Regions from separate parts of the Paenibacillus vulneris genome, predicted to be linked through region 2. Evidence: riboswitches for the same ligand, from Rfam matches in the RefSeq annotation. Region 2 holds a riboswitch; the other holds the start of a gene.
What was found. A riboswitch is a leader RNA that binds a small molecule or an ion and turns the genes downstream of it on or off. The one in region 2 is predicted to bind cyclic di-GMP.

Region 1 (5,329 bases), on a different contig from region 2:
GAATCGTCTCGGGATCCCCTTATCCACCGGCCTGGAGATGTTTCTTGCGCTCATTTTTCTTGAAATGTTGCGCGAGGCCGGCGTTCACCTTCCTTCCTCTATCGGTTCGACACTTACCGTTGTAGGAGGCTTAATCTTGGGCGATGCAGCCATTCGAGCCGGAATTTTGTCGCCCGGAATCGTGATCATCGGCGCGATCACGCATGTATTCGGCGCAACACTTACCAATCAGGCGTTAGGAGGTGCGGTGAGCATACTGAGAATCATACTGTTTATATTTTCTTGCATATTCGGTTTATACGGTTTTTTTCTCGGCGTATTTTTGTTGCTGGTTTTGCTGGCGTCTCTTCAGTCTTTCGGGGTTCCGTATCTGGCCCCGATGTCTCCTCCGTTTTTTAAAGATTTACCGCATGCTTTGTTTCGGTTGCCATTGGCGTGGAAGAGAAAGCGTCCGGAGATGCTTCATACGATTGACGATACAAACCGGGGAGAACAATCAAAATGAAAGGCATGAAAATAACAGGAATCTTGATTGCTTTACTCGTCATCACGACCGGTTGCTGGAATATTAAGGAAATTCAAAATATTAGTTATGCAACCGCCATCGGGTTCGATTATCGTGACGGAAAGTACATTGTGTATTTGCAACTTATTGATTTTTCCAGCGTCGCCAAGTTGGAAGGACAACAAAAATCGAGGGAAGCACCTGTATGGGTCGGTAAAGGAACAGGCGCATCGTTTACGGAAGCTGCAAACAATTTATATGAGACGTCGCAACAAAGAGTGTTTTGGGGTCATGTTTCCACGCTCGTGTTCAACGAACACATTCTGAAACAGAATAAATTTCAAGATGTATTGGATTTGCTGAACCGTTACAGGGAAATCCGCTATTTGGTTTGGGTTTTCAGTACCAAAGAATCGATTGAAGATATTTTCAACTCAACTCCGTTCTTTAATGAGTCTCCGATGATGTCCATTTTGCACAATCCGGAGGACCAGTATCGGCAACGATCGATCATTTCACCGATCAGGTTGTATCAATTTGTCATGACGCTGAAAGAAGATTCGCGGATGAGTTACCTGCCTGCTCTACGGATTGAGAAAAATCAGTGGGAAGTAAGCAGAAAAACGCATCCGTTGTTAGAATATGCAGGTATAACCGTGTTTTGGAACAATCGGTACCATGGAGAATTGGATCCGGACGATTTGCAAGGATTGCCTTGGATGCATAAAAAGACGGTTCGCGTGCCGCTTTCTCTCGAACGTGAAAAATCGTTAGCGGCTGTATTGGTCATGGAGAAGCCAAAAGTGCGCATCAAGCCGTCTGTTCAAGATCTTCGCGTTTATTTTGACGTCGAGCTAACGGTAAAGGCAGGCATTAACGAATTGCATCAGGAAATGTCCGAGAAAGAATTGATCGACCTGGCCGAACGAAAGATTGAAGAACAAATTCGCCATACTTACCGGAAAGGCTTTGAGCGGAAGGTTGATGTTTATAATCTGGGCGAGTCGTTGTTTCGACGCTATCCCTCGGTATGGCACCGGATCGAAGACGAAAATCATTTTGTGCTGCATGAGTATTCTTTACGAAACATACGAATCCATGTTCAACTGACCAATACGGGGAGGTACAAGTTAAAGCCTAGCCAAACCTAGATGTTAAATCTAAAGAAATTCCGATGTTCAAATCATGGATTCGCGGCGCGATTGATGCATCCGATCAATCGCGCTTCCACGTCGGCAGCAATGCCGTAACCATTTTCAACTTCATTGAAGATACTCCGGAATACAAGAATATAATACGTCCATCAAGCATTCTTTCTGAAGACAACCTCCTATTCCATTTCGGACAATTTCGTATAGGATTCCATCCATAGCAGTTTCTTGAACAAAAAAGCAACAAACTCTTCTTCAAGTCCCATGTTCCAAGCTGTCGCTATACATTCGAGCAGTTGCTCCTTGCTAAGCAGCCTCGTGGCAACCCTCCCCCTTATTTCTCGCATTCCATTCTCAGTCTGTTGACTTACGTTTTCCAATAATCGAGTCAGTCTCGTAATCTCCTTGGAAAGCTGGACCACTTGATTATGGCTTAAGCCGATTTCCTGCCGTTTCCCATATAATACAGTCTGTGCAGCGATCATGACATGATGCATAACTTTCGACTCCTTTTATCCAATCTAAACATAAAGGAATATGTGACTTGACTTTGCAACTCCGTGGAAAATTATAGCTTAAACAATTTAAAGGTACAATAAAGAGGATTTACTGTAGTTTAAGAGTACTCCATCCCTCTAACCGCTTTGACTACACTTTACTATAGAGAAGGGTTGTAAAAGACGACATGGCTACTTTTGCGCAAATCGTTGGAGCAAAAATTCGCTTACACCGCATCGAGCAAAACTTGACGCAAGAAAAACTAGCCGAAACGATCGGCATGGCCGCGACATATCTTGGACAGATTGAACGCGGCGAAAAAAACGTCAAACTTCAAACGATTGAAAAAATTGCTTTGGCATTACATATGAGCGTATTCGATTTATTCAACGACGAGAAAGAGGCCAATCTGCAACAAAAAAAAATGGTTATGGGCCAGCATTCTCTTGTTGCTCAAACACAACGATGCCAAACAGCGACAAGCGTATCGTATTTTACGGGAACTGTTGGAACCGGCAACCGAAGATTTGTAGAGAAGTGATATAAACTATGAAAAAGCAAGCGGTTGGGACGATCAGGACCAACCGCTTGCTTGCTTATCTACCGCGATTCTTTATGACAAATGATAATTGAGGCATTTAACTATTTTTGGATAAATGCAATCCCTTAGGAACACCCGTTTGGAAGGAGTTGGCGCTTTTTGCGCGAATTATTGGGTATAAAGAAGGATTTTGTCGTAAATCATTTAACTTCATTCTAAAGGGGGAAGTTCTATTTGTAGGTCCTCAGGCTGATCCCTTCCTTTCTGGATCATAAAAAACGAAACGGCAAACCCATTGAAAAATGGGGGCGCAAAACTTCAGGCCTAAGGATGATATCTATGGTAGCTGGGTTGCCGAATTTGTTGCTTCCAAGCTCAAAGCTGCCCCAAATCGGGGTGGCTTCTTATTTTGATTCTCCAGCAAAGGGAGTAGCCTCGATGCCGAATATCGAACAATTGATTGTACAAAACGATTTTTATCATATGTTCCAGCCCATCTTGGGGTTTCCCGAAAAGAGAATCCTTGGTTACGAGGCCCTCATTCGCAGTAACTCCAATATGAATCCAGATCTTTTATTTCAGCGCGCCATGGAGCAGAACAAGCTGTTCGAAGTCGATTCTTTTTCTATTTTCGAGGCCATTTCAGCTTACTTCGGATTTCCGGGCTCACGGGAACATACCCTGTTATTTATTAACATTTTCCCTTCAACTTTGGTCTCGCCTTTGTTTATCAACTTACTCGACTCCCTTGTCGAGCAATTCGGGCTTTATAGGAACCAAATCGTATTTGAGATTAACGAGTCCATTTATGAGAGTCTTTTATGGAAGAGCGCCTCTTTCAGAGATGCCATCCGTCTGCTGCGTGAACTGAATTTCCTGATTGCCCTGGACGATGTTGGAGATGGAACAACTTCGTTTCGGAATATACTGGACATCTCGCCGGATTTCATCAAAATCGACCGATTCTTTGCATCCGACTTGAGTACATCCAGGAAGAAACAAAAAGTTGTCGCGCTGTTTGCCGAGTACTGCAATGACGAGGCCAATCTGATCCTAGAAGGAATTGAAAAAGAAGAAGATTTGGATACCGCGCTGTCTTTGGGTATCAAGATGGGACAAGGCTATTTATTCGGAAAACCGTATCGGTTAACGTAAACGGTTGAACGTGAAGTCTCACCCGAACATGAAGGAGTAATCAAGATGCAGGATAAACTGAACTATTTCCGGAAAGCAATGCTCTCCTTGAAAATTTCGGAGTTTGAAGTTCCGCCTATGCAGGATTTGTTGATCATCGGGAAAAAAGCCCCGATCGGGCCGGAAGCGGTAAAGCGAATGGCGCAGGCGATATCACCGGAACAATTTACAATCGTTAAACTGGAGCATGCCAAAATTGAAGCGGTCTTGATTCGGAACTCCCTTCTTCAAATGTTGGACGAACGTATGCTGATGCAAATCATATTGGAAGAAGCGGACCGGTTGATCAGCGACAACATGGTTCTTCGTTCCGAACTGAAAATTTCGGTATCAATTCAGCGGGAGGTGGAGTTGCAATGAAGGTGGCGGAATTCATGTCATCCCCGGTCTATACGGTTTCATCCGAAAGAAGCGTCCAGTACGTGTCCGATATGATGAATGAACTTAAAATCGGTTCGCTGGTCGTCACGGATCATGGGACAATCGTGGGGATTGTTACGTCGCGGGATATCCGTTCTTCCCATCCCAATCGCATTGTGGCCGACGCGATGACCCCAGACCCGATCAGCATTTCGCCTGACCAATTTGCTTGGGACGCGCTGGTAATGATGGAGCGGCATCACATTGAACGCCTTCTTGTCGTTCATGAAGATCAGGTAATCGGGATCGTGACCCGCGAGAAGCTTCAAATCAAATTGAACCAACTCGTTGACCCACTAACGGGACTGTACCGTGCACCTTATATCCAACATATCGGCGAACATTTTCTGAACCGTCGCCAACAATTCCGTTTGCTCTTTATTGATCTCAATAACTTCGGTGAAATCAACAAATTGCATGGGCATCCGGTAGGGGACGATTTTCTTGTCGAGTTCTCCAATCGCTTGCGTGCATTAACGAACGAACAGGATTATGTATGCAGGTATGCAGGGGATGAGTTTATTGTGATTACTTGCCGTAATGAATACGATGGCTTGCAATTGGAAGATGCCCTGTCCCAACCTGTCGTCATTCAAAACGTTGCATTGTCCGCATCGGTGGGAGTCATCAGCGGCTTTCTCGTACCTGACTTTTTTTCGCTGTCTTTTCGAGAACTGATCAACAGAGCGAGTCTTCTATCCACTTCTTTGAAACAAAAATCTCTTGCATGATGGAGAATTCGACTTTTCGCCAAACTTGAGAGCGGTAAAAAGCGTCAAGCATTCTGACACGCGTCCTAAGCGTAAACAGAAGGTTGGCGCTATTATTTTAAAACGGATGTTCATCCGATCAGAACGTGTCCGACTGTCTCCGCTCAGAACGTGTCCGACTGTCTCCGCGGTTCAATCCTGCATATTTTTCTTCTCCCATTGTTTTCTGATCCAGGCCACACCGAGCAGCGCCGCGGGAAGGCAAATCAATACCGTCAATGCCGAAAAAATGATCGAAGTCGATAAAGCA
Region 2 (5,329 bases):
TCCCTCGGCTGGGGGCAATTAGCTCTTAAAGCGCAAAGTCATCTCGTGCAGCTCTTGAGCCATCCGTGTCAATGCATTCACGGATTCCGAAATTTCTTCCATTGTAGCCAGCTGCTGCTCTGAGGCGGCCGCTACACTTTCCGTCTTCGAGAAGGCGGCTTCTGTAATGCTGCTCATATCATGGAGAGAAGCGGTAATCTCCTCGGTGCCTGCCGACATTTGCTCCGATGCCGCAGAGACCTCCTGCATCTGATAAGCGACCTGCTGCACCGCATTCATAATGTTGCGGAAAGCTTCTCCCGCCTCCTGCATGATCACGGTTCCATGCTCTACTTCTTTGCTGCCTTTCTCCATGGCGATCACCGCAGAACGGGTTTCACCTTGAATTTGCTGAATAATCTCCGCGATCTGCTCCGCCGATTGCCGCGACTGCTCCGCCAGCTTCCGAACCTCGTCGGCTACGACGACAAAGCCTCTTCCGTGTTCGCCCGCTCGCGCAGCTTCAATGGCGGCATTCAACGCAAGCAGATTGGTTTGCATCGAAATATCAGTAATAACATCGACAATTTGACCGATTTCATCGGAACGTTTCCCCAGTTGATTAACCACCTTGGCTGAATCGCTCACGGATTCCCGGATCATATCCATTTGGGACATGGCTTTCTGGATCGAAATGTTGCCTTCCTCAGCTTCCTTGGAAGCTTCCATGGACATGGCGGATACGTTGCCCGAAAATTCTGCAATCCGATTAATGCCGGTCGCCATCTCTTCCATTGCTCTTACGCTCTCGGTAGTACTCTGCATCTGCTGATCTGCGCCTCCGGCAATGTCCTGAATGGCCGCAACGACATGATGGGTGGTTTGGGCGGATTGCTCCGAGCTCGCTGCTAATTGCTCCGAGCTTGCAGACAAGTTCTGAGATTCATAGACGATCTTCGCAATGATTTCTCTAAGGCTCGCGATCATTCCGTTGAAATCCTTCGAAAGAAGACCGATTTCGTCTTTGGATTGGTATGTAGCGTTAACCGTTAAGTCCCCGTCCTGCGCTTTAGCCATCAATTGCTGGATACTGCGGACCGGTCTGGTGATCATATTAGCAACGCCATACCCGATCAAGGAGCAAAGAACAACGGCAAGCACTGTAACAACAATGATGATGGAAGTTGCCACCTTGGAGCTTTCAATACTTTTATCGTAAAAGATTTTGGCATCCTCTTCATTGTACTTAACAACGTTCTCCAGGCTTTGAATCATCTCCGCACGGATCGGCTTGAACGAATTTACATATTCCTTATGCGCCGCTTCTTTTTGGTTGGCAACGGCCAATTCATCTACTTTTTTCTTGGCATCGTTGTTTTTAGGGATTAAATCGACGAAGTGCTGGTACTGCTCCTGTGCTCTCGGGGACAACGTGATTTGTTCGAGATTTTTTCGTATAGCCTGATTTTTATCGCGGGTTTGAGTAATTTGCTGTTGAATTTGTTTAATAATCGCTTCATCTTTCGCCAGCAGCAATTCAAGCTGCAAGGAATCCATTTGCGAATTACCGAACAGAAGCCCTTCAACAAGACTATTCGGGATCAAGGTTTCTTCGTACATAACGCGGGCATTGTTAGCCATCTTGTCCATGACGAAATAGCCTGTAATGCCGATAATGAGCAGGAACACGATGGAAAGCCCCAGCATTCCGCCTATTTTCGTTTTGATTCGCAAGTTCTGGATAAACTTCATGATCCAAGCATCCCCCATTGAAATATTTGTGTAATGAGACACTAAACGCTTTATCACTTTAAAGAACTCAAACATTTTGACAAGGCAAAAAAAGTCCATCCCCAAAAAAAGGGATGGACTTCCCCCCATTTTTCGGTGGCCCGGCTGCCGTAGATCAAAATCCTTAGGCCCGAAGCTTTGCGTCCCCCTCTTTCGAGAAGTTTGCCTTTTTCGTGATATGGGTATATCGTTTGGCCAAAGTATAATATAGCGTTTTGAAAAATACAAGACCTCTTTACTAAAACTAAATACTTACTTTACGTACCGAAATGTCGAATTTTAGGATAATCGTCATGGTTGTCCTAGGGAAAATAGGCCTGCAAATGACGTTTTTCCGCGAAAATTGTTTCACCTCCTCTATTTCTTTTCGGCATAATTTGACAAAAAATGAAGTCTAGTTTATTCTCTGATTTGTCCGGACAAAACTACTTTTTGGAAACGAGGGGTACATCTTGAAAAAACTTCTTTCGAAATTGGCTTTGTCGAGCTTGGCTATGGCACTTGTATTTACATCCGGTTTAGCTACTGCAGAAGCTAGCAAGGACCCGTCTCACACCAATAATAAAAAGGCTAAAGTCGCCCTATTGATTCCAGGTTCATCCAAGGATGGCGGTTTTATGGAATCTGCTTACCGCGGATTGGTAAAGGCAGAAGAGGATTTCAGAATCAAAGCGACCTACGTGGAAAATATCCCGCATGATACCGCACAAATCGCGGATGCATTGCGTCAATTGGCTAAGAAAAATCCGGATATGATCATTGCTCATGCAGGGCAAAGCTCGGAAGCAGTGAAGCTCGTAGCCAAGGAATATCCAAAAATAAAATTTGTGAATACACAAACGAATTTGACCGGCAACAACCTGTCCAGCTATCAAGTTAAGCAAGAAGAATCCGCATGGCTGGCGGGCGCAGCAGCAGGACTTTTGACTAAAACCAACGTAGTTTCCCATATTTCCGGCGCACGCGTAGGTCCCGGCCTAGCGGGACGCGCGGCCTTTGCCGACGGTGTGAAATACACGAATCCTAACGCAACGCTCCTTACCACGTTTACAGGCAATCAGGAAGATGCTGACCTAGCGAAAAGAGTTGCACAAGCCCAAATTAACGCGGGTTCGGATATGATCTTCACCATGCTGAACATGGCCCGTAACGGCGTTACCGAAGCGGCACGCGAGAACGGCGTATACCAATTCGCTAACGTTCGCGATTATTATGCCGATGCACCTGATGTTTTCATTGGATCTGCGATTTCGGATGCAAGCCTGACTGTATACGGAGCAATTAAAGATTTGACGGAAGGCACATGGAAGCCGAATACGGTGAAAAAAATCGGGCTTGAGAATCCGGATGCCGTTCGTCTTGCCCTGTCACCTATTGTTCCACAAGATGTGAAGGACAAAATTGCAGCTTTCGCCGATAAAATCAAATCTGGTGAAATTGTGATTCCTACCGAATACACCGGTCCTGAATTTACAAATTATTAAGCCTGCGTTCGGATAACGATACGTTAGGTTTGTACCAAGAGCATTTCTTTACTCTCGAGAGGGGGTAGAGAAGTGCTTTTCTTTACTCAATGTATTAAGACGAGCGAAGAAGGAAGATTCTAATTTCACTACCGAATTGTCATCAGCTTCTGGAAGAAATATACTAATAATGAGGTTCGAAGAATAGTAGAAAAGAGGCATCGCAAACAAGATTCACAATGCAGGTGACAGGGGGATTATATGGAGACTGCAAATGTTTTTACCAATTTCAGACCGATCTATCTATTGTTGATCATTGTTCTAATTGTCTCCGTGTTAGTGATGCTCTTCCAGAAGAAGCACTATCCATTAGTGAATGGATTTACCATCAGCCTTATCCTATGTATTTGTCTAATAGTATCCGGTTTTATGACTTATCAAATAGGAATTCTCTCCGATGCATTATCCATGGGCGGCGACCCTGTTTCTTTTATTATGTTTATTATCGTTGCGATTTTGTCGGTAATTAGTTTGCTGGTGTACCTTGGTAAAAGCAAATGATTCTACTTGGTTATGTTTCAAGCTCAATTAGGCAAGCTCGTTTTCTTAAATGAAATATTATTCATTGTAAACCCTTCATCTTTAAACGAATATTCGATTACAATATCCCCTATAGATTTCAAATAATCTCCTTCGACTCCAACAGCTGCTTTTATTGTATTATTGGACATTTCATATTGAATAAAATTTTCATATCTAATTTCAGAAATGTTAGCCGGGAACAGTTGGGAATATTCATAAGGGACATCCTTTACATTTATTTTGGAAATCGCATCACCTATTTGTATCTCAACTTCAGTATCAGATATGATTCTTGTTGTGACATTGTTTTTAACGATATCTAGTGGATTTTCTATATTATATTCCGTAAAGTTTTCAGGATTAATAATATGAATAGCTTCATTAGAGTAGCCTGTGCCATGACCTTGACTTAAAATAATAACCAACTCTTTCTTTTGATCATTATTCAAATCCAAATAAGACAATTGCGGTAAATCTTCTATCATAGCAATGGTGTCCCAATTGAAAACTTTTTTAACACCTTTGATACTTAATATTAGATCTTTATACAAGTTATCAGCTTTATTTAAAGCGTACAGGTACGTTTCTTCCTCTGGAATAGAAGCAATCATTTTGATGTCGGCATTAATATCTACAGCATGTCTTTGGTCATCCCAACTTACTTTGGCACCTAGAGATTCAGCAATGGACCTAACTGGTACATACACACGACCATCTATGAATTGGGGATTCCAATCTGTCTTTTCTTTACCATTAAGATAAATAAGTATTTTTTGTTCCCATGCGTTAATGTCTTGAATCCCAAAACTCGACAAACCTATTATCAAAAGCGATAAGGAAACAATTAGCTTTGTTTTTTTTAATACCATTCTAATTCCCCTTGTTGTAAGTACTTCTTAGTTTCTGAGTCTTATTATACCCTATGTCATTGGTAACCCATATAATGGAAAATGAAAATTCGCGATATATCTACGTGGAGCTCTTTAAAGAGGCTTCATTTTTTTATTTCAAACCCGTCTGTTACCAGCATGAGTGGAGATTTCCAAAAAGATGCTTCTATTAAATGTTTGTCCAATCATTTTACTAATCTCTTACATATCTTGATGTATCAAAAAAAAGAGGAGCTGATATTTTTGGTACGTATTCTTGATAAAGCAGCCGTCCAGCCGCTTAGTAAATTCAATCCGGCCAGATCGTTCACTATTCGGCGTTCCCCCCAAAAATCCGGCATAGCATCGATCCCTATACGGATTCCAGCGAATTCTCAACCGAATCGGGTGGACTTGGTAGCTTCCATTGGTGTCAGAGGTATCAAAGGCATTGCGCAGATTCGTTTTAGAGTCTTCCGCGATAACACAGAAATTTTCAACACACAGCAAGGCATCGAATCTACGGGTTCGGAACAAAATTATATCGTTACCTTCCAGGCTGAAGATAGAAATGTAAAAGCAGGTGCCCATGCTTACACAGTCACGGCAGAAAATCTTACTGCAAATACAAGAGTGGATGTTGTA

Region 1: it holds a riboswitch for cyclic di-GMP, as region 2 does, so the genes downstream of both, ABEA66_RS27415 (EAL domain-containing protein) here and ABEA66_RS02535 (methyl-accepting chemotaxis protein) in region 2, are expected to answer to the same signal.

Annotation. Positions count from the first base shown of each region.
Region 1 covers NZ_BAABJG010000035.1:54,774-60,102, forward strand. Annotated here, with positions in the region: gene ABEA66_RS27395 (spore germination protein) at 1-505, shown strand, start outside; gene ABEA66_RS27400 (Ger(x)C family spore germination protein) at 502-1,656, shown strand; gene ABEA66_RS27405 (hypothetical protein) at 1,836-2,153, opposite strand; gene ABEA66_RS27410 (helix-turn-helix domain-containing protein) at 2,342-2,695, shown strand; cyclic di-GMP riboswitch class I at 2,971-3,054, shown strand; gene ABEA66_RS27415 (EAL domain-containing protein) at 3,134-3,850, shown strand; gene ABEA66_RS27420 (hypothetical protein) at 3,896-4,249, shown strand; gene ABEA66_RS27425 (GGDEF domain-containing protein) at 4,246-5,040, shown strand; gene ABEA66_RS27430 (GerAB/ArcD/ProY family transporter) at 5,212-5,329, opposite strand, start outside.
Region 2 covers NZ_BAABJG010000003.1:243,521-248,849, reverse strand. Annotated here, with positions in the region: gene ABEA66_RS02535 (methyl-accepting chemotaxis protein) at 19-1,731, opposite strand; cyclic di-GMP riboswitch class I at 1,863-1,947, opposite strand; gene ABEA66_RS02530 (BMP family protein) at 2,223-3,254, shown strand; gene ABEA66_RS02525 (stalk domain-containing protein) at 3,818-4,684, opposite strand; gene ABEA66_RS02520 (exosporium protein C) at 4,949-5,329, shown strand, end outside.